DNA from 4 places in the Paenibacillus sp. P4_E11 genome. Region 2 is predicted to be linked to each of the others. Evidence: riboswitches for the same ligand, from Rfam matches in the RefSeq annotation. Region 2 holds a riboswitch; each other region holds the start of a gene.
The links. Region 2 has a riboswitch for cyclic di-AMP ahead of AC1DWB_RS01465 (C40 family peptidase). Riboswitches for the same ligand answer to the same signal wherever they lie in the genome.
Positions count from the first base shown of each region.

Region 1 (2,196 bases), on a different contig from region 2:
GAAGGCCAAGGATGTTGGCGCAGAAGGTGTTCAAATCTATGCCGTCAGCGGAGAGATGGATCCCGCCAATCTGTCGCCTGCTCAACGAAAAGAACTGAAAGCTTACATAGATTCGCTCGGTTTGGAAATATCTGCACTATGCGGTGATCTTGGTGGACACGGTTTCCAGGATATCGCCGCTAATCCAGCCAAAGTCGAGAAGTCCAAACGCATTCTCGATCTCGCGCAAGATCTGGGTACGAACATTGTGACGACACACATTGGGATTGTGCCTTCGGATAAGAATGGGGCTGTCTTCGCTGCCATGCAGCAATCATGTGAAGAATTGAGCCAATATGCGAGCAGCATGGGCGGTTTTTTCGCGATTGAGACCGGACCTGAGACAGCTGAGCATCTGAAAGGTTTCCTCGACACGTTGAGCAGCAGAGGCGTATCGGTCAACTTCGACCCAGCCAATATGGTCATGGTGACAGGGGACGATCCGGTACAAGGTGTATACACATTGAAGGATTATATCGTGCACACGCACGTGAAGGATGGCGTTCGCTACAAGGAAGTCGATCCACGCGAAATCTATGGCGCATTAGGCTATGAGCCGATGGATCACGGCAAAATTGCTGAGATGGTGCGTTCCGGCGAAATCTTCCGCGAAGTGCCGTTGGGTGAAGGGAAAGTGGACTTCAAAGCTTATTTCCAAGCGTTGACGGACATCGGATATAAAGGATATTTGACGATCGAACGTGAAGTTGGCGACCAACCGGAGATCGATATTAGGAAAGCTGTTGACTTCATTAAGACGTATCGGTAGCATTCAAATGTTCCACAATCCGGTTTTGTTGCCAGACTTTGCGGCATGAATTCGTGTATATAACCATGCTACAATGAACGGGCACCAAACAACAAAGGCCGAAGCTAGTAGAAGCACGGGGGAACCAACTTTGGGGTGAAGCCACTATGTGGCCGGGTGATTACTCTTTGACCCGAATCCGTCAGCTAACCTCGCAGGCCGAAAAGGAGAGTGGAGTTTTTGAAGAAGTTGAACAAGCAGCTATTGGCAGGGGTATTGGCATTGGGTGTTATCGGCGGCACAGCAGGAGCTGGAGCAGCATCCGCAGCAACCTTGACTAATGGGACGACACCTACAGGGAATCAAGTTCAATGTTATTATAGCTTACAGAAAGTAGATCTTAACGATTTCCTGAATGGTAAATTCGACTTGTCGAAGCAATTGGAGCAGCTGTTTCCAGGGATGAACATCAAGTTCCCGGAATTACCAACAACTGTAACACCTGCACCAACGCCGACTCCGGTGACACCAACACCGACGCCAGCACCAGTTAAACCTACACCAACACCAGTAAAACCAACGCCTACACCAACACCAGTAAAGCCAACACCGACGCCAAGCACACCGTCGACAGGAACGGAAAGTTCTTTTGCGAATCAAGTCGTGTCGCTTGTTAATCAGGAGCGTGCCAAAGCTGGGCTTAAACCTCTTACAAGTGATGCCGCTTTGACGAATATGGCTATGGATAAAGCGAAGGATATGTATAACAAGAACTATTTCGATCACACTTCGCCTACATTCGGATCTCCATTCGACATGATGAAAACTTATAACATTTCATTCCGTTATGCGGGTGAGAACATTGCCAAGGGCCAACGTACGCCTCAGGAAGTTATGACTGCCTGGATGAACAGTGCGGGACACCGTCAGAACATCCTTAACGGGAACTTCACTAAGATTGGCGTTGCCTTCTACAACGGCGAATGGGTTCAAGAATTCACAGGTTAATAAGAAGTAATGTAAACTGAACCGTTGACGATTTCTAGTCAACGGTTTTTTTTACAGAATCAGAAAGTATAAACATCGAGAGGTTGCATCCTGATTCGGCATAAAAAGTTACCGCTAAAGACGAACCCGCTTCACCGAATTGCTCCGATAGGAGCTTTTTTTATTGTGCATCAGCATCTTCTGTTTTATCCCGAACACATGCTTAGCGGCTGGCGCTGTTGCTCTGCATATAGGAGAAGTAGGAAAACGTCATATGCCGATCCAGCGCAAAGTTGGCCGCTCCCAGTGCACCACCGACTTCTTTGAACTGCCCGGTATGGACGACAGTCGAAGCCGATAATTGACCAATTGCACGCTGCCTGATTACCCTAACGGCCGTTTGTACAAAGGTCGGGCTGTCC
Region 1 covers NZ_JBFUIX010000019.1:62,743-64,938, forward strand. Annotated here, with positions in the region: gene AC1DWB_RS10235 (sugar phosphate isomerase/epimerase family protein) at 1-808, shown strand, start outside; cyclic di-AMP (ydaO/yuaA leader) riboswitch at 895-1,023, shown strand; gene AC1DWB_RS10240 (CAP domain-containing protein) at 1,019-1,795, shown strand; gene AC1DWB_RS10245 (ROK family transcriptional regulator) at 1,998-2,196, opposite strand, start outside.
Region 1: another riboswitch for cyclic di-AMP. It lies ahead of AC1DWB_RS10240 (CAP domain-containing protein); the one in region 2 lies ahead of AC1DWB_RS01465 (C40 family peptidase).

Region 2 (2,196 bases):
GCCGCTTGCGACAAGATGTTGTCCTTCGTGAATCCCAGCATTTCCTTCGCCATATCGACATCGCGAATTCTCGATTCAGAAGCAGTCAAGTTCTCGCTTGAGGTGCCAAGGTTATGGATCGTATGCTCGAGCCGATAGTTACGAACCTGATCGGTTACAAATAGTCCAAAAGTCGTATCCCCGACAGCCTCGTTCGTGCCGCCCGATGGCCGCGCCGGGGGCTGTAACGCGGATTCAATGGCAGCGGCCGGAATCCCTGCCTATATCTCCACGCTTCTGGCTCTAGCTCGAACGTTTCCGCTACACAAAAAAAAGCACGAGCCTAAGCCAGGCCCGTACCGCTAAAACTTCCTTACATTACGCGTTTAGCCCCAATAAACCGGGACCCCCAGTAGCTGCTGTTGAGCGAGTCAATTTGCACGCCTCTTGAGGTAGTCGCGGATATAAATCGCTCATCCCCCATGTAAATGCCTACATGCGTGGTTACTTTCCCGATATTGAAGAAGACAAGATCACCTGGAACGAGCCCAACTGTCTGGAAACCTGCGTTGTCGTACATGTCGCGTGAAGTGCGAGGCAGATCCAGGCCGTATTGATCGAATACATAGTTCACGAATCCCGAACAATCGAACCCGGCCGGCGTCGTCCCACCCCACATGTAGCGGATGCCTATGTAGGTTTGAGCTGTTTCGAGCAGAAGATCGCTCGTAGACTTCTTCGGCGGCGCATACCAAGCTGGCGCATGGTACTTACCGTCCTGGCCGATGATCGCCAATTGGTTGGCGTTATCCCATTGCACGAGGTAGCCGAAGCTCTCGGAGATGAACCGAAGCGGTACATACGTCGTGTTGTTCACGATGGCAGGCGCCGTCTCTAGCTTCACGGGCTGGCTGTTCACCACGGCATCAGAAGAGCCGGTCTGCAAGCTAATCGAGCGCTTGACGTCGCTAAGCTTCAGCTTGATGTTCGCCCCTTCCATCGCCCAGTCCACCTTGTAACCCATCTGCTCGGCTACGACACGCAGCGGAACGAGCAGTGTACCAGCCGGACTCATCATCGGCCCAGCCTCAGGGAACGCGACTAGCGAGTCGTTTACTTGCAGCTTGACACTCATATCGACCGGTGCTGCGGATGCTTCAGACGGCGTGCTTGCATACAGCAAGGCAGCCAGTCCCAGTGTGGCGCATGAATAGGCCACGGTTCTGAATAAATTATTCAAACTTGCTTCCCTCCTAGTGCCTCCGAGGTTAGGTGTCGGGTTCGGGAAGAGAGTGTTCCCTAGCTTGTCATCGCTCCTTCACAGAGCGGCTCGCATTCACCCCACTAGCGCATCCACGGCCATCGGCCGGAATGCACATGGGAAAGAAAAGGCCGACAGGACGCCGTAGCATCCGTCAGCTTCTTCCTTTCCGTCGGTCCCCCGTACCGGTCGTTCGGCACGACCAGATTCGGCTTGATTATGTAAATCTTCTCATCAATTAGGCTAGCATAGGGATGAACAGGATTCAACATCTAATACTTGGAAAAAGGCATCCAAACGACCCTAAATCCACTATTCGAAGACGAATGTTCCAAATTGTCGCGGAATATGGAAGCGGACAATCCCCGTCGGGGACCAAGCGGTATACTCATCCTGATCACGGTTCGGGCTCCGGTCGATGCGATACAGATTCGTCCTCCACTCATCGCCAGCCTGGATGGATTTCCCTTCCAGCAGATCGGCTGCCGGGATCGCAATTTCATAAACTACACGGCGGTTATCCAAATCTACACTCACATGAGACTGTAGCTCCGCACTGTCCCAAGCCGTATCCACTTCAATCGAATCACCCCTAGTATCGGACAAATCGTTGATGATCTTGGCATCGAACAGGACGCCAGCCGGGCTGAACTCGAACTCGAAGTACCTTGCCAAATCCCCGGTCGGGGACATGAACACTTCGACGACATCCTCGTCATAGATCGGATCATCACGCTCAGTCATCGTGCTCAAGATGTAGTCATCCTCGCATTCGAATCGGTAATACACGCCCCAATTGTTCCATGCGGCACGAACGCTAGTAGGCAGTATCGGCTTGTCGCCGGATACGACTTCACTCAACTGTACTTCTTCAATCCGCTCCCATACCGCAGCTTCTAGTGGTAACACCTGTTTGCCTACAAGCGGCAGTCTACGACATACGTATTTGTACTCGC
Region 2 covers NZ_JBFUIX010000002.1:112,364-114,559, forward strand. Annotated here, with positions in the region: partial or broken gene AC1DWB_RS01460 (flagellin) at 1-134, opposite strand, end outside; gene AC1DWB_RS01465 (C40 family peptidase) at 353-1,219, opposite strand; cyclic di-AMP (ydaO/yuaA leader) riboswitch at 1,223-1,464, opposite strand; gene AC1DWB_RS01470 (carbohydrate-binding family 9-like protein) at 1,553-2,196, opposite strand, start outside.

Region 3 (2,196 bases), on a different contig from region 2:
ACTGATCGCTACAAGCACGATATTCGTTCCTATAAAGCTGATTGCGTACGTTTTCCAAGTCATTCCTTTGCGTTCCCGCAAGCCAATCAGCTTATAGATCGGCTTCTCCACCCAGGTAAACCATCTATCCATGCGATTAGCTTCATTAGAGAATACATGATACAAATAAGTGCCTAGCGGCTTAACAAGCAGCACCAGCAACACAATTACAATACAGATTTGTACGATACCCATTGCAACGAAACTCCTCCCAGGAACCTGCCCCTACTTGCTGACGATTCCTCTAAAATTTTTCCGGATTGATCAAAGCGTAAGTCAAGTACACGAACACCATTACCGTAAATAGGCCGATAACGATCATTCCCGCTCGCCTCCCGACTGTTCCACCACTCGTCCACAGCCATACACAAATGCAGCGAATAGCACAAAGCAACCTGCAAGCAGCACTATCATGTAGAAGTCCATCATGCGAACAACCCCCATCCTCGTAGTCATTGTTAATCCATTAGAAAATTGACCTCATAACTATGCGTATGAATGACGTAAGCGGCTCCCAGCCCTTTGTAGATCAAGCGCGGTGCATTGGAGTGAGTGATAACGTAGATCGGCTTCACCGTCCAAGTCCGGCATATCTGGATGTAGCGGCAGCACAACGTCTGGCTTGTTTCGAATAAAAACACTTTCCCTATCCCATACTCCGGGATCATCCATGTTGTCTGATCCACTGTATCCAGTACGATCCAGTCTCTTACCCCAATCTCTTTCAATCGATCCATTTCCGTTCGGTTATTCACCAGCGCTGCAAATGGAATACCCCTGCGAATCAGTTCACGGATGAACGCTTCTCCGGTTTTGTTCGGGGCGGACACCAATATTCGCTCTGTACACGACTCCATCATCCATTCTCCTCCTAATAATTCGAGCGAAGAGAGCAACAAAAAAGAAGCCTGCATGAAGAGATGCACTCTTCCCGCGGCTTCCTACAGACACAGTCAAACACACCGTGCCTATATCCACGACAATCGTTGCCTCTCTCGATACGCTTACGAGGTTAGCTGACGGATTCGGGCGTGAGAGTCGCCCTACCCGAGTGTGTAGATCCACACCCAGGATTCACCCCATGGAAACTTGCACACCATCATACGGCTGCGTGGTTTCCCGTTGGTTCCCCCGTTCCTTTTCCATTCAAGGACTCAGCGATCATGCTTGTTCTTGCAACAAGCATGCTTCATCTTTCAACAATAGGCATAGCAAAAGACCACAGAGGCGTAAGCCCTGTGGTCGTGTTAACCGATCACAAGCTTCATCATCCTCTCTCCTGACGCTTACGAGGTTAGCTGACGGATTCGGACGGTGAGAGTCGCCCTACCCGGTTCAGGATTCCATGGTCTCCTGTCCCGGGATTCACCCCTAGCTATGCTCAATCGGCTCTCACACCGACCTCGCATCGCTGTTTGGTTCCCCCGTTTTCCTGCGCTAGGCAAGAAACTCAGCGTTTGCAAATGAAAACTTTGCATGAATCATGAGATGAATCATACGCTTGACGGAGACAGCTGTAAAGAACGACCGACTTTTGAATATAGCCATTCCAGACTTTCATACATGGTAAATCGGCAACAAACATCCAAATCCCTCTACAATACTCTCTATATCTGCGATTTACTCAGTTTTCATGAAATACATAGCAAGCGCTAGCTGGGACCCCAATAATTGAAGCTTGGATTCAATGATGCCGTTTTCATTAGCCATATTCACGGAAATAGCTGTTGCAGGGATCGCCATGCTATTTTACTTTAGCTTCTTCACAAGGTAAGATTCATATTATTTCCAATTCAATAGGAAGTGACTGATCCTTCATGGATACTTTCAAGCGGAAATCGCCGGAAGAAATTCTTCACACTATCTCCAAGCTGCACCAGGGACGGTTGAAAATTATTATCGGCGCCGTCAGCGGGTCCGGCAAGACGTATCACATGCTCCGGGAGGGCCAGCAATTGAAGAAGGAAGGCATCGACGTGGTCATCTGCGCGGTGTCGACTTTGAGGCGTCCGGAAACGGTGGAACAGCTGGCTGATCTGGAACGGGTTCCGAGCATTCACTGGATGGATGGGAGCATCGAACGCAAGGATTTGAATCTGAAGGGCTTACTGGAGCGGAATCCGGAAGCTGTGCTCGTCGATAATCTGGCGCATTGCA
Region 3 covers NZ_JBFUIX010000064.1:15,141-17,336, reverse strand. Annotated here, with positions in the region: gene kdpA (potassium-transporting ATPase subunit KdpA) at 1-234, opposite strand, end outside; gene AC1DWB_RS21940 (potassium-transporting ATPase subunit F) at 284-361, opposite strand; gene AC1DWB_RS21935 (hypothetical protein) at 498-899, opposite strand; cyclic di-AMP (ydaO/yuaA leader) riboswitch at 1,025-1,209, opposite strand; cyclic di-AMP (ydaO/yuaA leader) riboswitch at 1,307-1,505, opposite strand; gene AC1DWB_RS21930 (histidine kinase) at 1,857-2,196, shown strand, end outside.
Region 3: another riboswitch for cyclic di-AMP. It lies ahead of AC1DWB_RS21935 (hypothetical protein); the one in region 2 lies ahead of AC1DWB_RS01465 (C40 family peptidase).

Region 4 (2,196 bases), on a different contig from region 2:
GCTGCGCAGTCAACATAATCTAGTCCCGATTGTCATGCTGACGGCGCTTCAGGATTTGTCTGACAAAATCCAGGGGCTGGACAATGGAGCCGATGATTACATGACGAAGCCGTTCAGTCCGCAGGAGCTGGTCTCACGCATTCAGGCCATCCTGAGAAGATTGAACACACTGCCGACTACTTCTGATGAATCGATCCATATCGGCCCCATTGAGATTCGTCCTGATCAACGGGAAGCTTATATTCACGGTAATTCCATTGAGCTGACACCGAAAGAATTCGAATTGCTTCTGTTCCTCTGCAAGCATAGAGGTAAAGTGCTTAGCCGCCAGCAACTGCTGCACGGGGTGTGGGACTATCACTTTCTCGGAGACACCCGGATCGTGGACGTTCATATCAGCCACCTACGCGACAAAATCGAAAAAAATGCCCGCACGCCGGAATACATTATGACGATTCGAAATGTAGGTTACAAGCTGTTGGAGCCGATTGCAAAAGAATCGTTCGCTTAATGGACAACTTTTTTTTCAAGCTTAATGAAGTTCAGTCAGGCAGGGGATTTATTCCAGATCTGCTCCAGGTTCGACAATCGGGAAAGATTGCTTTAGCGCCAAGCCATTGGCGCTTTTTTTGTTATTCGCATATAGGGTTCGTATAACCTGAAAGGGACCCAATTTTTCACATAAAAACCTACTTGTATTTGCCAAAATATTGCGTTCACATAATGGATTACCAAATTTTAAGGGTTTTTCTAGGTATAATCGTATGTTAGCCTGTTTAGTAAGCACGGCCGAAACTGTCCTTCCCAATTGTTGGACAGTGCGGGGGATGTAAGTATGTATGGACGAAAACGAACTTGTTCGTCCGTTTGGGGTGAATCGTTTATAAGACGTAGGGTTGTATCCTCAGCCCGAACCCGACAGCTAACCTCGTAGGCATCAAATAAAAGGAGCGATGTACCTTGATATCCAAGTTTTACAGCAAAAAAACCTTGGCGACAATTGCCTTAGGCGTATTTTGCATTGGCGGAACGACCGTCTTCGCAGAAAGTGTGGCAAAGCTGAGCCAGGAAGACGTGCCGGCCAAACCGCAGACTGAAGAGGTAAGCCAGCTGGCAGTCGCAACGAACGCACAAGGGTCGGACATCGCCTCGAGCGAACCCATCAAATTCGACCTCCAGGCTGGCTGGGACTTGCAGCGTCCTCAAGCAACGGCCGAAATCGCCAAGAGCGAAGCAGCTGCCGCCGCAGAAGCAGCGATTGCCGCAGAACAAGCCGCACAAGCAGCTCAGGCGGCTCAACTCGCAGCTCAAGCAGCCGCATCTGCACCAGTCTCAGTACCTGCCGCAAGCAAGCAGACGGCAATCGTCAGCAAAGCCAAAGCCAAGTCCGCAGCGACTACAGCTGTAGCGAAAGCAACGGTCACGGCTGCTCAACCCGCTCAGGATGCTGTACAGACGGGACAAACGATTCAAGATCACCAGGGTGCCTCGCATTCGTACAAGAAAGTGCTGAACGCCACAGCTTCCGCCTACTCCAGTGCGCCTGAAGAGAACGGCGGCTATGGAGCGGTTGATTACTTTGGCAATGCGCTAGCACTTGGCACAATCGCAGTCGACCCTAAGGTCATTCCGTTAGGAACGACCGTCCTGATCAAAGGCTATAGCTTCAGTGGATTGCCGCAGACTTTACTGGCCAAGGCCAGTGATATCGGTGGTGCGATCAAGGGCAACAAGATCGATATTTTCATTCCCGGGTCCAAGTCATTCGTGAACTCGTTCGGGTTACAGAAGGTACAGATTTACGTATTAAATTAAGTTTAGACTACAGCTGCTTGGACAAGTTTAATAATTGTGGGACGGTTACGAGTTCGTAGCCGTCTTCTTTTATTTTACGAATAATGGACGGCAGGGCCGTTACTGTGCCTGATAAATCCTGCTTATCTCCTCCGGCGGAATGCTGCAACACAATCGCGCCAGCACGCATATGGCTTATGATGTTATGTGACACTTGATCGGCCGATAAACCTTTCCAATCCAGGGAGTCGATATTCCAATTGACGATTACATAGTTGCGGCTTCCGACCCACTTCAGCTGTTCCTCGGTTATTTCACCATACGGAGGACGAATAAGTTTGGGGTAATAACCAATTTGCCCATGTAAGATCTGGGATGTCTTCTCGATCTGATTCTGGAACT
Region 4 covers NZ_JBFUIX010000007.1:121,372-123,567, reverse strand. Annotated here, with positions in the region: gene AC1DWB_RS05220 (response regulator) at 1-511, shown strand, start outside; cyclic di-AMP (ydaO/yuaA leader) riboswitch at 778-953, shown strand; gene AC1DWB_RS05215 (3D domain-containing protein) at 961-1,815, shown strand; gene AC1DWB_RS05210 (polysaccharide deacetylase family protein) at 1,823-2,196, opposite strand, start outside.
Region 4: another riboswitch for cyclic di-AMP. It lies ahead of AC1DWB_RS05215 (3D domain-containing protein); the one in region 2 lies ahead of AC1DWB_RS01465 (C40 family peptidase).